Regions from separate parts of the Enterobacter sp. UPMP701 genome, predicted to be linked through region 1. Evidence: predicted binding sites of a transcription regulator. Region 1 holds the regulator's gene; each other region holds the start of a gene.
The links. The regulator PurR, encoded in region 1, represses purine synthesis genes. The targets are predictions, from matches to a motif close to CANGCAAACGTTTGCNTG.
Positions count from the first base shown of each region.

Region 2: a site for PurR is predicted at 3,501-3,518, ahead of ACWKXT_RS07635 (nucleoside-specific channel-forming protein Tsx). Genes of this name have one in related genera too.
Region 3: a site for PurR is predicted at 2,129-2,146, ahead of purL (phosphoribosylformylglycinamidine synthase). Genes of this name have one in related genera too.

Region 1 is NZ_JBSKJN010000001.1:526,419-531,935, reverse strand. It holds gene ACWKXT_RS02600 (MFS transporter) at 1-980, opposite strand, end outside; gene cydH (cytochrome bd-I oxidase subunit CydH) at 1,143-1,232, opposite strand; gene purR (HTH-type transcriptional repressor PurR) at 1,530-2,555, shown strand; gene punR (DNA-binding transcriptional activator PunR) at 2,573-3,484, opposite strand; gene punC (purine nucleoside transporter PunC) at 3,599-4,798, shown strand; gene cfa (cyclopropane fatty acyl phospholipid synthase) at 5,097-5,517, shown strand, end outside.
Region 2 is NZ_JBSKJN010000002.1:439,223-444,739, forward strand. It holds gene thiL (thiamine-phosphate kinase) at 1-60, opposite strand, end outside; gene nusB (transcription antitermination factor NusB) at 138-557, opposite strand; gene ribH (6,7-dimethyl-8-ribityllumazine synthase) at 579-1,049, opposite strand; gene ribD (bifunctional diaminohydroxyphosphoribosylaminopyrimidine deaminase/5-amino-6-(5-phosphoribosylamino)uracil reductase RibD) at 1,137-2,240, opposite strand; gene nrdR (transcriptional regulator NrdR) at 2,245-2,694, opposite strand; gene ACWKXT_RS07630 (DUF3251 domain-containing protein) at 2,847-3,386, shown strand; gene ACWKXT_RS07635 (nucleoside-specific channel-forming protein Tsx) at 3,657-4,535, shown strand; gene ACWKXT_RS07640 (helix-turn-helix transcriptional regulator) at 4,646-5,326, opposite strand; gene ACWKXT_RS07645 (VOC family protein) at 5,341-5,517, opposite strand, start outside.
Region 3 is NZ_JBSKJN010000004.1:290,654-296,170, forward strand. It holds gene purL (phosphoribosylformylglycinamidine synthase) at 1-2,043, opposite strand, end outside; gene mltF (membrane-bound lytic murein transglycosylase MltF) at 2,311-3,861, shown strand; gene tadA (tRNA adenosine(34) deaminase TadA) at 3,749-4,288, opposite strand; gene yfhb (phosphatidylglycerophosphatase C) at 4,313-4,948, opposite strand; gene ACWKXT_RS12895 (PTS transporter subunit EIIC) at 4,952-5,517, opposite strand, start outside.

The DNA.
Region 1 (5,517 bases):
GACGAGAGACCCGGCGCTTCATGGGCGACGCGCATCACGCGCATCTGCAGCGGTGGAACCACGGCGAAGGTGGCAGCTCCCCAGACGACCATCGCAATCGCCGCGCCGAATTCATTCCGCGCCAGCCACGGGATCGCAATCATGATGACAATCAGCAGGGTTAAGAACCCCTTCAGCGTCCCGCTCACGGAACGGTCGGCAAATTTCCCGCCGAGATAGTTGCCAATTGAGAAGCCGACGCCAATCAGCACCAGCATCGCGGTAACAAAGAGTGGCGTTGCGTGGGTAATGTCGTGCAAGACCGGCGAAATGTAGGTGTAGAGGGTAAACATCGCCCCTGCCCCCAGCACGGTGGTCAGCAGCGCGGAGAGCACCTGCGGACGCATCAGCACCGCCAGCTCTTTACGCACTTCCGGACGTTCGCCGGCGCTGCCTTTCGGCAGGGAGAAGAACAGTGCCACCATCGCGACCACGCCCAGCCCGGCCGTCGCCAGGAAGGACATCCGCCAGCCGATCGCTTCACCCAACCAGGTTGCCGCCGGTACGCCGCCAATGTTGGCAATCGTCAGCCCCATAAACATGGTCGCCACGGCGCTTGCCTGCTTGTGTTTCGGCACAACGCTCGCGGCCACGACCGACCCGAGCCCAAAGAACGCGCCGTGGTTGAGGCTGGTCAGAATGCGCGACAACATCAGGGTGGTGTAGTCCGGCGAAATGGCCGAAAGCACATTGCCGAGGGTGAAAATCGCCATCAGGAAAATCAGCGCATTGCGGCGCGCGCGGTGCGAAAGCAGAAGCGTCATCAGCGGCGCTCCCACCATCACTCCGATAGCGTAGGCGCTGATTAGCATACCGGCGGCCGGGATCGAGACGTCCACGCCCCGGGCGATAACAGGCAGTAACCCCATCGGGGAGAATTCAGTGGTGCCAATCCCAAAAGCGCCAATCGCCAGGGCCAGCAGGGGAAAATTGATTTTCATGCGTCAACTCCGGATGCCGTGTCATGTGGTGACACAGAACAAAGAAGCGGAAAGCATGACATCAATCACAAAAAATGAGAAGTTAACAAAATGGCAAAAGATTTTTGCCAGAGAAGTAACAATCAGGAGATCGGGAGGGAGAAGGCTCTCCCCCCGCGTAAATCAGTGCAGCGCAGCCGTCAGGCCAGCCGCGACAATCAGAGCCAGCACAATAACGGTGGTGAACAGCGAAAACTTCAGATCGGAACTCATCAATTTTTCTCCTTTTAATCCCCCCACGAAAAGTGAGCTTGCTCATTTTTGCACAATTTAGCTCAAAAATCTTCCTGGATTTAAGCTGATAAACACTTTAGCTCTTCCCCTTTTCATCAAGATAGGCCAAAATTCCACGCTAAATTTATTAGCGTACCGGCCATTGACCCCCTCCTGACGTCCCGTGTCGTTTTCCTGGCGTACCGCAATCCAAAATTGCGAGATAAGGGTGAGAGAAGGCAAACGTTTACCTTCAAGTTTTTCAGGAGTTTAGGATATGGTCTGGAGTGACATTTAATGGCAACAATTAAAGACGTAGCAAAACGCGCAAACGTTTCCACTACAACCGTATCACATGTAATTAACAAAACCCGCTTTGTGGCGGAAGAGACGCGCAACGCCGTCTGGGCTGCGATCAAAGAGCTGCACTACTCACCGAGTGCGGTTGCGCGTAGCCTCAAGGTTAATCACACCAAGTCTATTGGTCTGCTGGCGACCAGCAGCGAAGCGGCCTATTTTGCCGAGATCATTGAAGCGGTAGAGAAAAACTGCTTCCAGAAAGGCTATACCCTGATTCTGGGCAACGCATGGAATAGCATAGAAAAACAGCGTGCCTATCTGTCGATGATGGCGCAAAAGCGCGTGGATGGCCTGCTGGTGATGTGCTCCGAGTACCCGGAATCCGTACTGTCGATGCTGGAAGAGTATCGCCATATCCCTATGGTGGTGATGGACTGGGGCGAAGCGCGCGCCGACTTCACCGATTCCGTCATCGATAACGCCTTCGAAGGCGGTTACATGGCGGGCCGTTATCTGATCGAACGCGGCCACCGCGAGATTGGCGTAATCCCGGGTCCGCTGGAGCGCAACACCGGTGCGGGCCGCCTGGCCGGATTTATGAAAGCGATGGAAGAGGCGCTGATTACCGTGCCGGAAAACTGGATCGTGCAGGGTGACTTTGAGCCGGAATCAGGCTACCGCGCGATGCAGCAGATCGTCTCCCAGCAGCACCGTCCGACCGCCGTCTTCTGCGGGGGCGACATCATGGCCATGGGTGCACTCTGCGCCGCAGACGAGCTTGGCCTGCGCGTCCCGCAGGATATTTCCGTGATCGGCTATGACAACGTGCGCAACGCGCGCTTCTTCACGCCAGCGCTGACCACCATTCACCAGCCGAAAGATTCGCTGGGTGAAACGGCCTTCAATATGCTGCTGGACAGGATCGTCAACAAGCGTGAAGAGTCGCAGTCCATTGAAGTTCATCCACGCCTCATCGAGCGCCGCTCCGTTGCGGATGGTCCTTTCCGCGACTACCGTCGTTAATCTTCTTCCGGGGCCAGTCAGTCTGGCTCCCGTAACCATTCCCGGTTAAGCGTTTCGCTGTCACCCAGATAATCCAGCAGCCAGGCCATAGCGGGTGAGACATCATTTTGTTGCCAGGTGAGACAGCAGGCCGCATCCGGGAACGGGTTCTCCAGCGTTAGCTCTATCCACTCTCCGGTGTCGATACGCGGACGCGCAAAATGGGCGGGCACCATGCCTACGCAGAGTCCGGCACTGAGGCACGTCGCCGACGATCCCCAGTCAGGGGCGACAACCCGCCGCTGGTTGTCCAGCAGCCATGTAATTCGCTTCGGCAGTGAACGGGAGGTATCCTCCAGCACCAGCGACGGCCAGCTGCGCAGCGTATCGTCGCTCAGCGGCCCTTCCATCGCCGCCAGGGGATGATCGCTTGCCACCACACATTTCCAGCTCAGCATCCCCATATCGCGAAAGGCGTAACGTCCCCCGACGGGGATCGCCTGGGTCGCGCCAATCGCCATCTCTACCCTGCCGTCCGCCAGCGCATCCCAGACGCCGTTGAACACCTCCTGCGAGACCCGCAGTTCAACGTCAGAGAAATGCCGATAAAAATCGACAATCATCTGCCGGGTGCGCTTGGGCTTAACGATGTTATCCACCGCAATGGAAAGGTGTCCCCGCCAGCCGTTCGCGATCTGCTGACACTGCTCGCGGGTGATCTGCATTTTTTTGATAACAGAACGCCCTTCTTTCAGAAACCACGCCCCTGCGGGCGTTAATTCCACATCACGATGCCGCCGTTCAAACAGCGGAACCGCCAGCCATTCTTCAAGCTGACGTACCGTATAGCTGATAGCCGAAGGGACGCGGTGCAACTCCTGCGCCGCAGCGCTAAAGCTGCCGTTACGCGCGACAGCATCGACCACTTCAAGAGAATAATCTGACCACATTTTCTGCCTGCAAAAAATTTGAATTCACCCGCCAAATATTAGCGTTTCACAAGCGGCTTTGCACTCCCTACACTCAGCGCCAATGTATACCTGCCTCCTCAGGAGAATAAAATAGTGCAACCCAGGAAAGGATTTTTAGTCTGGCTCGGCGGCTTAAGCGTGCTGGGCTTTTTGGCCACCGATATGTACCTGCCGGCCTTCGCCGCGATGCAGGAAGATTTGCAAACGCCTGCCGCGGCCATCAGCGCCAGCCTGAGTTTGTTCCTCGCCGGTTTTGCTTTCGCACAGCTGCTCTGGGGACCGCTCTCGGATCGCTTTGGTCGTAAACCGGTATTGCTGCTGGGGCTGGCCATTTTTGCCGTTGGCTGTCTGGGGATGTTATGGGTGCGCGATGCTACCTGGCTGCTGGTGCTGCGGTTTGCTCAGGCGGTCGGCGTCTGTGCCGCTGCCGTGACCTGGCAGGCGCTGGTCACCGACTACTACCCGGCAAACCGCACAAACCGTATTTTCGCTACCATTATGCCGCTGGTGGGTCTCTCACCTGCCCTCGCCCCGCTGCTGGGCAGCTGGATCCTCGCGCACTTTGACTGGCAGGCTATCTTTGCCACGCTGTTTGCCATCACGCTGGTGCTGATGCTGCCTGCGTTCGCTCTCAAGCCAGCGCATAAAAAAGAGGCGCATGCTGACGCGAAGCCGATTACCTTCACCTCCCTGCTGAGCGCAAAAGCATATCGCGGCAACGTTCTGATCTATGCCGCCTGTTCGGCGAGCTTCTTCGCGTGGCTGACCGGTTCGCCCTTTATTCTGCATGATATGGGCTACAGCCCGGCGGCCATTGGTCTGAGCTACGTTCCGCAGACCATCGCGTTCCTGGTGGGCGGGTACGGCTGCCGCGCGGCGCTGCAAAAATGGGAAGGCCAGCAAATGCTGCCGTGGCTGCTGGTGCTGTATGCGTTGAGCGTCATCGGGACCTGGGCCGTTGGCTTTATTCCGGGCGCGGGTCTTGCCGAAATATTGATTCCATTCTGCGTGATGGCCATCGCGAACGGGGCGATCTACCCTATCGTTGTGGCGCAGGCGCTGCGTCCGTTCCCGCAGGCGACAGGCCGCGCGGCTGCGCTGCAGAACACCCTGCAACTGGGGCTGTGCTTCCTGGCAAGCCTGGTGGTCTCCGCGCTGATTGCCACGCCGCTGCTGACAACAACCAGCGTGATGCTGGTCACCGTCGCGCTGGCGGCGTTGGGTTATCGCATGCAGGCCTCCGCGCAGCGCGCGCAGGACGAGAGCACGCAGGTAGAAACCTCGCATGCCTAATCGCACCAGAAACTATGTTAATTTTCAGTGATTAGGTTGCTAAGAATTTTCTATTGAATCACCAAATTTTGAGGCCTATACTAAATTTGGTTCGATTAAATACGATAAATATTAAGTGTTAACGGGAGCCGGAGTGCTCCCGTTTTACCATGGAAGGCATTTCGGCAAGGGTTATCTCCCTTCCTCTGTTCTACGTCGGATACTAGCCTCGCGGTGTTTACCGTGAGATTTCTCACAAACCAAAAAAAGCGTCTACGCTGTTTTAAGGTTCTGATCACAGTAGGGTGATGGAGAAGCTATGAGTTCATCGTGTATAGAAGAAGTCAGCGTTCCGGACGATAACTGGTCCCGGATCGTCAGTGAACTGTTAGGTCGAGCAGGCATCACTATCAACGGATCATCCCCATCCGATCCTCAGGTTAAACATCCCGACTTTTTTAAACGCGTATTGCGCGAGGGGTCGCTTGGCCTGGGAGAAAGCTATATGGACGGCTGGTGGGAGTGCGAGCGGCTGGATATCTTTTTCGCCAGCGTGTTGCGTGCCGGTCTGGAAAAACAACTCCCTCGTAATATCAAAGACACCCTGCGTGTCGCTTCTGCCCGGCTATTTAATCTGCAAAGTAAAAAACGCGCGTGGATCGTTGGCAAAGAACACTACGATCTTGGCAACGACCTGTTCAGCCGCATGCTGGACCCTTTCATGCAATATTCCTGCGCTT
Region 2 (5,517 bases), on a different contig from region 1:
ACGAGAGGTTCTGACACGGTCGAAATAACGGGCAATCAGGGAGAATTCGCCGCATGCCATACGTTATGCCTCAGCAAATAAAAGAAAAAACCGGAGCCGCACTGCCCGTCAGGCAATGCAGAACTCCGGTTTGCGGATCACTTTTTGTGGGGACGGATCGCAGGTGCTGCTTTATCAAGTACGCCGTTTACGAACTTGTGGCTGTCTTCAGCGCCGAAGGTTTTCGCCAGTTCGATCGCTTCGTTGATGGCCACTTTGTACGGCACATCATCACGTTTAGACAGCTCAAACAGCGCGATACGCAACACTGCTTTTTCCACCTGGCCCAGCTCTTCGAGCAAACGGGACAGGTATGGCTTCATCAGACCATCGAGATACGCGCTATTAGTCGCCACTCCCGACAGCAGTTCACGGAAGTACAGAACGTCAACGTCTTTCACGTCCTGTTCTGACAGGAACTGGTATTCAACATCAGCGATGTCGTTCTGGGACAACTGCCAGGAGTAAAGTGCCTGAACGGCACATTCACGGGCGCGGCGACGAGCAGCAGGTTTCACGGAATTCCCCTTACAAAAAAATCAGGCCTTGATGGCTTTCAATACATTGATCATTTCAAGCGCGGTCAGTGCAGCTTCTGCACCTTTGTTACCGGCTTTGGTGCCAGCACGTTCGATGGCTTGTTCAATACTTTCGGTGGTCAGCACGCCGAACGCGACAGGAATTTCAGCATCCTGCGCAACGTGTGCCAGACCGTTGCTTGCACCGCCCGCAACGTATTCGAAGTGCGCAGTGCCGCCACGAATAACGGTACCCAGTGCAATCACCGCGTCGTATTTACCGGTTTTCGCCAGCGCGCCCGCCGCCAGTGGCAGTTCGTAAGCGCCTGGAACCCAAACAACGGTAATGTTGTCATCTTTAACCTGGCCGATACGTTTCAGGGCGTCAATCGCACCTTCCAGCAGGCTGTCGTTGATGAAGTTGTTGAAACGCGCAATGGTGATGGCGACGCGAGCGTCCGGGGTAGCTACAGCAGCTTCAATAATGTTCATACTCTTCCTTTACGGGTTCATTTGGCCCCGCAGGGGGGCGGATTTTATCATAATACTTTGCGCACTGCTTCCCTATTTCGGGTGCAATTACGCTGTCGTTAAATGGAGGCAAACATCCGGACCCACCGGACGAATCTCGCTGAATGTGAGTTGCGGTGCGTCGGCCAGTTTTTCAAGGCCGGGCAGCACAAACAGGCCGCGCGCGTCGTGACCTAACAGTTTAGGCGCAACGTAGACGAGAAGCTCATCCACCAGCCCCGCCTGGAGCAGCGCCCCGGCAAGCGTTGGACCGGCTTCGACCCAGATGCTGTTCACCTGCTGTTTGCCGAGCAGCATCATCAGCACCACGAGATCCAGATGTCCGTTATGCTCCGGCACCATAATGCTGCGCACGCCTTCCGGCCACTCGCGCGTATCTTCTTTGGTGCGGGCAATCCAGGTTTCACCCGGCTGCTGCACGATGCGGTGCTGCGGCGTCACGCGGTTCTGGCTATCAATAATAATACGTAGCGGCTGGCGCAGGTTCTCCTGCGGATAGAGTGCCTGGGTATCGGCATTCAGTTCGTCCCAGCGCACGGTCATGGCCGGATCGTCAGCCAGAACGGTTTCGCTGCTGGTGAGGATAGCATGGCTTTGCGCGCGCAGACGTTGCACATCGCGCCTTGCCTGCGGCGAGGTGATCCACTGGCTTTCACCGTTCGCCATTGCCGTACGGCCGTCCAGCGAGGCGCCCAGCTTGAGCTGAATAAACGGGAAGCCGGTGCGCATGCGCTTCAGGAAGCCTTTGTTGATGGCTTCCGCATCCTGCATCATCAGGCCATGGCTGACGTCGATCCCTTCCTGCTGGAGCCGATATAATCCACGTCCGGCCACCTGCGGGTTAGGATCCTGCATCGCTGCGACCACGCGAGCCACGCCCGCCGCAATCAGCGCGTCACAGCACGGCGGCGTACGTCCGTGATGGCTGCAGGGCTCGAGCGTCACGTAGGCCGTGGCGCCGCGCGCCTTCTCGCCCGCCATGCGCAACGCATGCACTTCGGCATGCGGCTCACCCGCACGATGGTGATAGCCTTCCCCCACGATTTCGCCATCTTTCACGATTACGCACCCGACGTTCGGGTTGGGATGGGTAGTAAAACGACCGCGCTGCGCCAGCTTCATGGCTCGCGCCATGTACATCTCATCGTGCATGAGCTTAATCCTGTAAGCGGGCGATCTCTTCGCCAAACTCTTTGATATCTTCGAAACTGCGGTAGACAGAAGCAAAGCGGATGTAGGCAACTTTATCGAGCTTTTTCAGCTGCTCCATCACCAGGTTGCCGATCATTTTGCTCGGGACCTCGCGCTCGCCCAGCCCACGAAGATAAGATTTAATGTGGTTTAACGCCATTTCGACATCGTCTGCGCTGACGGGCCGTTTTTCGAGGGCTTTTAGCATCCCGCTGCGCAGCTTTTCTTCGTTGAAAGGCTCACGCACGTCGTTGCTTTTTACCACGCGCGGCATTACCAGCTCTGCAACCTCAAAGGTCGTGAAACGCTCGTTGCACACCAGGCACTGCCGACGACGGCGTACAGAAGACCCTTCGCCCACAAGACGAGAGTCGATGACTTTGGTATCCACAGCGGAGCAGAATGGGCAATGCATACGGTATCCCTGTTATCCGGTTAACTGATTTTCATTTTACCCTGATCTGGCCTGACAACAAAGGAAGAGCTTTTTGAGACAAAGGATCTATGTCTGGCGAGACATTGCTGGCTACCATAGCAAGGATCCGTTATTTCAAGGAAATAAACGCTATGACAAGACGTTACCTGAAAATTTTACTGGTGGGGAGCCTCTTCACCCTCAGTGCCTGCGCACAGCAAACCGAAGTCCGCCAGATGAAACAGAGTGTGAACACGCTCAATTCGGCAATGGACAAACTGAACAAAGAAACGGTGAAGATCACCCAGCAAAACGCGCTGAACGCGAAATCCACCGGCGGGGTATATCTGCTGCCGGGGGCAAATACGCCCGCCCTGCTTAACAGCCAGATTGGCACACTGAAAATGTCGCTGGTGAATGTGGCGGCGAATGCGGATGGTACGCGCGCAACATTGCGTATTCATGGTGAATCAAACGATCCGCTGCCCGCCTTTAGCGGCACCGTAGAGTGGGGCCAGATCCAGGGCACCACGGAGAGCTACCAGGAAGTGAACGTGAAGAACCAGCTTTTCACTGCCCCGGCCAGCGTTCTGGCACCCAGCGATGTGGATATTCCGCTTCAGCTAAGCGGCCTTACGCCTGAGCAGTTAGGCTTTATCCGCATTCACGATATCCAACCCGCCGCGCAGTAATTCCTTCCTTTTGAGCGGAGTGAAATGTCACTCCGCTAACATTTACATTTCGTATGGATTGGCAACATAAATGATTGCCGCTACAATCCCGGCCGTTTAAAGTACGCAAACGTGAAAGCAATCGATTACGTGTGTGAGAGATATGTGAAACAACACATATTTTTGTGAGCAGGGATTCCTATAATAGGCACCGCAGAAACACGAAATATTTAGAAACGCAATTCGCGCATTTTTCACTCCCGGAAGGGAATTTCAATCAGTGGCATGATTATGAAAAAAACATTACTCGCAGCTGGCGCCGTGCTGGCACTGTCCTCCTCTTTCACTGTTAACGCAGCGGAAAACGACAAACCACAATACCTCTCCGACTGGTGGCACCAGAGCGTTAACGTGGTTGGTAGCTACCACACCCGTTTCGGACCACAGATCCGCAACGATACCTACCTGGAATACGAAGCGTTCGCCAAAAAAGACTGGTTTGATTTCTACGGCTATATGGATGCTCCGGTCTTCTTCGGCGGTAACACGCAGGCTAAAGGTATCTGGAACCACGGTTCCCCTCTGTTTATGGAAATCGAACCACGCTTCTCTATTGATAAGCTGACGGGCACCAGCCTGGCGTTTGGTCCGTTTAAAGAGTGGTACTTCGCGAACAACTATATTTACGACATGGGCCGCAACGAGTCCGGTCGTCAGAGCACCTGGTATATGGGTCTGGGTACCGACATCGACACTGGCCTGCCAATGAGCCTGTCCCTGAACGTGTACGCGAAATACCAGTGGCAGAACTACGGTGCTGAAAACCAGAATGAGTGGGATGGCTACCGTTTCAAAGTGAAATACTTTGTGCCAATCACCCAACTGTGGGGCGGTAACCTGAGCTACATCGGCTTCACCAACTTCGACTGGGGTTCAGATCTGGGCGATAAGAGTGGTTACGCAGAGAACGGCATTAAACAGCGTACCAATGACTCTATCGCGTCCAGCCATATCCTGGCGCTGAACTACGATCACTGGCACTACTCTGTTGTTGCGCGTTACTGGCACAACGGTGGCCAGTGGAACGACGACGCCGATCTGAACTGGATGAAAGAAAACGTCCGTTCTACCGGTTGGGGTGGTTACCTGGTCGTAGGTTATAACTTCTAACGTTGTGGTTGGTGCCGGGTGGCGGCTATGCTTTACCCGGCGTACAAAACCTGTAGACCCGTGCAAGCGCAGCACCGCCGGGCAAAAAAGCCAGCTCTTGAGCTGGCTTTTTACTGCTTAACTTTCCGCAAAAAATCCGCCAGAGACCTGTCCGCACTCTCGCTGAACCGCCTCTCCGTCATCACAATATTGAGACACCGGTCGAGCCGGAAACAGCGGTAGTCATCGCGCCGTTCGCACCACGCCGCCAGCAGCCAGCGCTCCCCCCAGAAGAACAGCCCCAGCGGCTGAACCTCGCGTTTTGAGAGTTGCCCGGCCTCATCACGATAATGCAGCGCCAGCACAAGCTGGGCGGAAATCGCCTGATGAATCATGTCAAAATCGCTGCGGGAGTGGCTTTGCATGCAAAACTCCGGGGCGTAGATCCGCGTTTGCTCCGCCTTGCGACGACTCTCCTCGGGCAGGATAGCCAGCACCTTCTCCTGAGCCGACTCCAGCTCGCGCGACAGCGACTCCCCTCCCCAGGTTTTGAGCAGGCGGATCGCGACGATCAGCGCCTCTGACTCCTTGTTTGTCAGCATCAGCGGCGGCAGGTCAAAACCCGACATCAGCCGATATCCGCTCCCCGCCTCGCCTTCCACCGGCACGCCGGAAAGCGACAGGTCGCGGATATCACGGTAGACCGTGCGCTCGGACACGCCCAGCCGCTCCGCCAGATGCGCTGCCGTTGTCAGACGCCTGCCCCGCAGGATCTGCACAATCTGAAACAAACGGTCAGCGCGTCGGGTCATAACGTCATTCGCTCTCAGGCAGGTTGATGGAGGCCGACGCGGTTACCCTCGCTGTCGGTAAACAATGCGATAGTGCCAATGCCATGCGGCAGTTCCAGCGGGCCAAACACACACTCGCCGCCCGCAGAGGCAATGCGATCGAGCGTAGCCGCCAGATTGTCAGTATGCAGGTAAATAATAGCGCCCTGCAA
Region 3 (5,517 bases), on a different contig from region 1:
GGCGCAGTTCGCGACCGGGATCTGCCACGGGCCAACCATCTGATCGCGCGATACCATACCGGTCACGGTGCGGTCACCGATGGTCACGAGGAAGGTTTTCTCTGCCACAGCAGGCAGGTGCAGCACGCGGTTAACCGCTTCCGCCACGGTAATGCCCTGACGATCCAGCGCTTTACCCGCCGCTTTGCGGGTGGTTACGTCGCGGGTCATCTTCGGCGTTTTACCGAGCAGAACGTCGAGCGGCAGATCGATCGGCTGGTTGTCAAAGTGGGTGTCGCTCAGGCTCAAATGCTGCTCTTCGGTCGCTTCACCAATGACGGCATACGGCGCGCGCTCGCGGCGGCACAGCTCGTCAAACAGCGGCAGCTGATCCGCAGCAACCGCCAGCACGTAGCGCTCCTGAGATTCGTTACACCAGATTTCCAGCGGGCTCATGCCCGGCTCATCGCTCAGGATGTCGCGCAGGTTGAAGCGTCCGCCGCGACCGCCGTCGCTCACCAGCTCCGGCATGGCGTTGGACAAACCGCCCGCGCCCACGTCGTGAATGAAGAGGATCGGGTTGGCATCGCCCAGCTGCCAGCAGCGGTCGATCACTTCCTGGCAGCGACGCTCCATTTCCGGGTTGTCGCGCTGCACGGAGGCGAAATCGAGGTCCGCATCAGACTGGCCGGAGGCCATAGAAGAGGCCGCGCCGCCGCCCAGACCGATATTCATCGCCGGGCCGCCGAGCACGATTAGCTTCGCGCCGACGACGATCTCGCCTTTCTGCACGTGATCGGCACGGATGTTGCCGATCCCGCCCGCCAGCATGATCGGTTTGTGGTAACCGCGCAGTTCTTCGCCGTTGTGGCTGTCCACTTTCTCTTCATAGGTACGGAAGTAACCGTTCAGCGCCGGACGACCAAATTCGTTGTTGAACGCCGCGCCGCCCAGCGGGCCTTCAGTCATGATATCCAGCGCGGTCACGATGCGCTCTGGCTTGCCGAAATCTTCTTCCCACGGCTGTTCAAAGCCCGGGATACGCAGGTTGGAGACGGAGAAGCCGACCAGACCCGCTTTAGGTTTCGCCCCACGACCGGTGGCACCTTCGTCGCGAATTTCACCGCCGGAACCGGTCGCCGCACCCGGCCACGGAGAAATGGCCGTCGGGTGGTTGTGGGTTTCCACTTTCATCAGGATATGCGCAGGCTCCTGATGGAAGTCATAGCGCCCTGCTTCGCGATCGGCGAAGAAGCGGCCCACCTCGGAACCTTCCATTACCGCGGCGTTGTCTTTATAGGCAGACAGCACGTGGTCAGGCGTTTGTTCCATGGTGTTTTTAATCATTTTGAACAGCGACTTCGGCTGCTGTTCGCCGTCAATAATCCAGTCGGCGTTGAAAATCTTGTGGCGGCAGTGCTCAGAGTTGGCCTGCGCGAACATGTAGAGTTCGATGTCGTTCGGGTTGCGGTTGAGCTTAACGAACGCGTCCTGCAGGTAGTCAATTTCGTCTTCTGCCAGCGCCAGGCCGAGACGCAGGTTGGCGTCAATCAGCGCCTGACGACCCTGCCCCAGCAGGTCCACGCTCTGTACCGGCGCAGGCTGATGGTGGGAGAACAGTTTCTGTGCGTCATCAAGAGAGGCAAACACGCTCTCCATCATGCGGTCGTGCAGCTCTGCGGCAACCGCCTGCCACTGCGCGTCGCTCAGGGTAGAGGCTTCAACGTAGTACGCCACGCCGCGCTCCAGCCGGTTAATCTGGCTCAGGCCGCAGTTGTGAGCAATGTCGGTGGCTTTGGAAGACCAGGGGGAGATGGTGCCCGGACGCGGCGTCGCAAGGATCAGTTTGCCGGTTGGCGTATGGCTGCTCAGATTTGGGCCATACTTGAGCAGGCGTTCCAGCTGTACGCGCTCCTCTGCATTCAGGGGGGCATTCAGGTCAGCAAAATGGACATACTCAGCGTAAATATTGCTTACCGGAAGGTCGGCCGCCTGAAAACGTGCCAGCAGTTTGGTAATACGGAAGGCAGACAGTGCAGGCGAACCACGCAGAATTTCCATCATAAGTCTCTCGTCTTCGAAGCGCCGGGGCGCTTACAGTGTGCGCAAGGGGGGAAAACGGGCGTCATTATAGAGAATCCTGAGCGTCGACGAAACCGTTTGCGTCGAAATAAAATTGACGAAGAGATTTAACAATAGATGTGACCTGTCTCTCTAATTGGTTGCCAAGTGGCGCAAGTTTACGCAAAATGCCGCTCATTCAATGGCAAACCTTATTATTAACATGGCTACAGCAGACTGAGGCAACCGGCGTCGCAGAGAATTAACTAATTGAAAAAATTAAAGATTAATTATCTGCTCATCGGCATTGTTACGTTGCTGCTGGCAGTGGCCCTCTGGCCTTCCATCCCTTGGTTCGGCAAAGCCGAAAACCGTATCGCCGCCATTCAGGAGCGGGGGGAACTGCGCGTCAGTACCCTCAACTCTCCGCTGATTTACAGCGACATCAACGGCAAAACCATTGGCCTGGATTATGAGCTGGCGCAGCAGTTCGCCGATTACCTGGGCGTAAAGCTCAAAATTACTGTGCGTCAGAACATTAGCCAGCTGTTTGACGATCTGGATAATGACGATGCCGATATCCTCGCTGCCGGGCTGGTGTACAATAGCGAGCGCAGCAAGAACTATCAGCCAGGCCCGACCTACTATTCCGTTTCCCAGCAGCTGGTCTATCGCGTCGGGAGCCTGCGCCCGCGCTCTCTGGCCTCGATTAACGCGCAACAGCTAACGATTGCTCCCGGCCATGTGGTGATTGACGATCTGCGTGAGCTGAAGGAGAAGAAATACCCCGATCTGAGCTGGACGGTTGATCCTAAACTCGGCACGACAGAGCTGCTGGAGCAGGTAAAAGATCAGAAACTGCCCTACACCATCGCCGATTCGGTGGCGATCAGCCTGTTCCAGCGGGTGCATCCTGAAATCGCCGTGGCGCTGGACGTGACGGACGAACAGCCGGTGACCTGGTTTACCCATCTGGATGACGATCAGACCCTCTCTGCGGCCATGCTCGATTTTTATAACACCATTAATGAAGACGGCACGTTGGCACGCCTTGAGGAGAAGTACCTCGGCCACGGTGATGACTTTGACTACGTTGACACCCGCAGCTTCCTGCGCGCGGTGGACAGCGTCCTGCCGGACCTGCAGCCGTTGTTCGAAAAATACGCCCAGGAGATTGACTGGAAACTGCTGGCGGCAATCTCGTATCAGGAGTCCCACTGGGACACCCAGGCCACGTCGCCTACTGGCGTACGTGGCCTGATGATGTTAACCAAAAATACCGCGTTAAGCCTGGGCGTGAACGACCGTACCGATGCGGAACAGAGCATCAGCGGCGGGGCGCGCTATCTGCAGGATATGATGGCTAAAGTCCCGGAAACGGTGCCGGAAGAGGAACGGATCTGGTTCGCGCTGGCGGCCTACAACATGGGCTATGCGCACATGCTTGACGCGCGGGCTCTGACGGCGAAAACGAAAGGTAATCCGGATAGCTGGTCTGACGTGAAACAGCGCCTGCCGCTGCTGAGCCAGAAGCCATGGTATAACAAGCTGACGTACGGCTACGCGCGCGGACATGAAGCCTACGCCTACGTGGAAAATATCCGTAAGTATCAGATTAGCCTGGTCGGCTATCTGCTGGAGAAAGAGAAAGAGGCGACCGAGGCAAAACAGCTGGCGGAAAGTTATCCGGTTGTGGCACCGGACGAACTTAATCACCCGACAACTTCAATTCTGCCTTTTGTTGCTTTTTCTGCTGACGGCGCATTCGAAAGAAATCGCTTAATAGCCCCGAACACTCTGGTGCAAGTACCCCACCGATAGTCTGCACCTGATGATTCATCCCAGGATGACCCAGCACGTCCATCAGTGAACCGGCGGCCCCGGTTTTCTCATCCCGCGCACCAAACACCAGCGTCCCGATTCGACTGTGCACCATCGCACCGGAACACATCACACAGGGTTCAAGCGTCACGTACAGAGTGGTATCGAGCAGGCGATAGTTTTGCAGCACCAGTCCGCCCTGACGAAGGGCCATAATTTCGGCGTGCGCGGTAGGATCGTGGCGGCCAATAGGACGGTTCCACCCTTCCCCAATCACCTGGTTGTTATGAACCAGCACCGCGCCCACGGGCACTTCGCCCTCGTCCCAGGCGCGTTGAGCCAGCGCCAGCGCGTGACGCATCCAGTATTCATGATTGTGTTCAGGGTTGGACAAGGGTTGATACTCCAGTCGAAAAGCGGGCGGCATTATACACAGCCCTTATAGATAAGACTATTCGAGTTGCTGAAGTTCACCGAGGGGAGTAACGCGCCAGCGATGCTGGCAAAAATAGAGCAGCGGGTTGTCCTGCTTGCTGTCGCTGTAGCCGCTGTACAGGCGCAGTGGCGTGCCGATGCGTTTTTCCAGCTGGACCACTTTTTCATGCCCCAGGCAGCGCAGGGTCAGCACCCAGCCGCCGTAGCCGCGGGAAATTTGCGTAGCGATAAGATTCACGCGCGGCAGCCAGGGGGTATCAAAGTAGACTTGCTCAACCAGCGTCTGCGGGGAGCCGGTAATCAGCCAGATGTCGGCATCGTTGGCGTCTAGATAGCTGGTCAGGCGCGCCTGCACCACGGGGAACGCGGCGACGTGGCCGCGGAACCAGTGCGCGAAATCCTGTTCGAGGCGTTTGAGCCGCGCTTCGCTGTGGCCAAACGTGCATCCCCACAGCAGCAGGCTCATCGGCCATCGCGCCGCCCGGCCTTTCACCAGCAGCGCGATGCCAATCACAGGTAAGAGCGGCAGGACGAGCAGCGCGTTCAGAGGCTGGCGCCGCAGCAGGTAGCGCATAAACGTACCAAACATATCCTGCTGATGCAGCGTTCCATCCAGATCGAAAAAGACAACGCGACGCTCGTGACTGGTCAAACCTTACTCCTCTGGGTCGTTGAATCCTAACAGCCAGGTAAACAGGAACCCGGCGATCACCGCTACTAAATAGCCTAACAGATAGAGCATGACTTTTCCGGTCACGATGGTTAATGCCAGCGGTAATCCGGAGATCCCGAAGGTAATGACGGTCGCCACTTTCCAGTAGCTGATTAACGCCCCGCCTACAGCGCCCCCCAGACAGGCCGCAAGGAACGGTTTACCCAGCGGCAGCGTGACGCCGAATATCAGCGGCTCGCCAATGCCGAGCAGCCCGACCGGTAGCGCCCCTTTAATCACCTTTTTCAGACGTGCGTTGCGGGTTTTCATCAGGACGGCAATCGCCGCTCCCACCTGCCCCACGCCCGCCATTGACAGGATAGGCAGCAGCGCGTTGTAACCGTGCGCCTGCACCAGCTCGACGTGAATCGGCACCAGCCCCTGATGCAGGCCGGTCAGCACCAGTGGCAGGAAGGTGCCAGACAGCACCGCTCCCACCAGCAGGCCGCCGCGATCGATAGCCAGAGACGCGCCGTGAGCGATAGCGTCAGAAATCCACCCGCCTAACG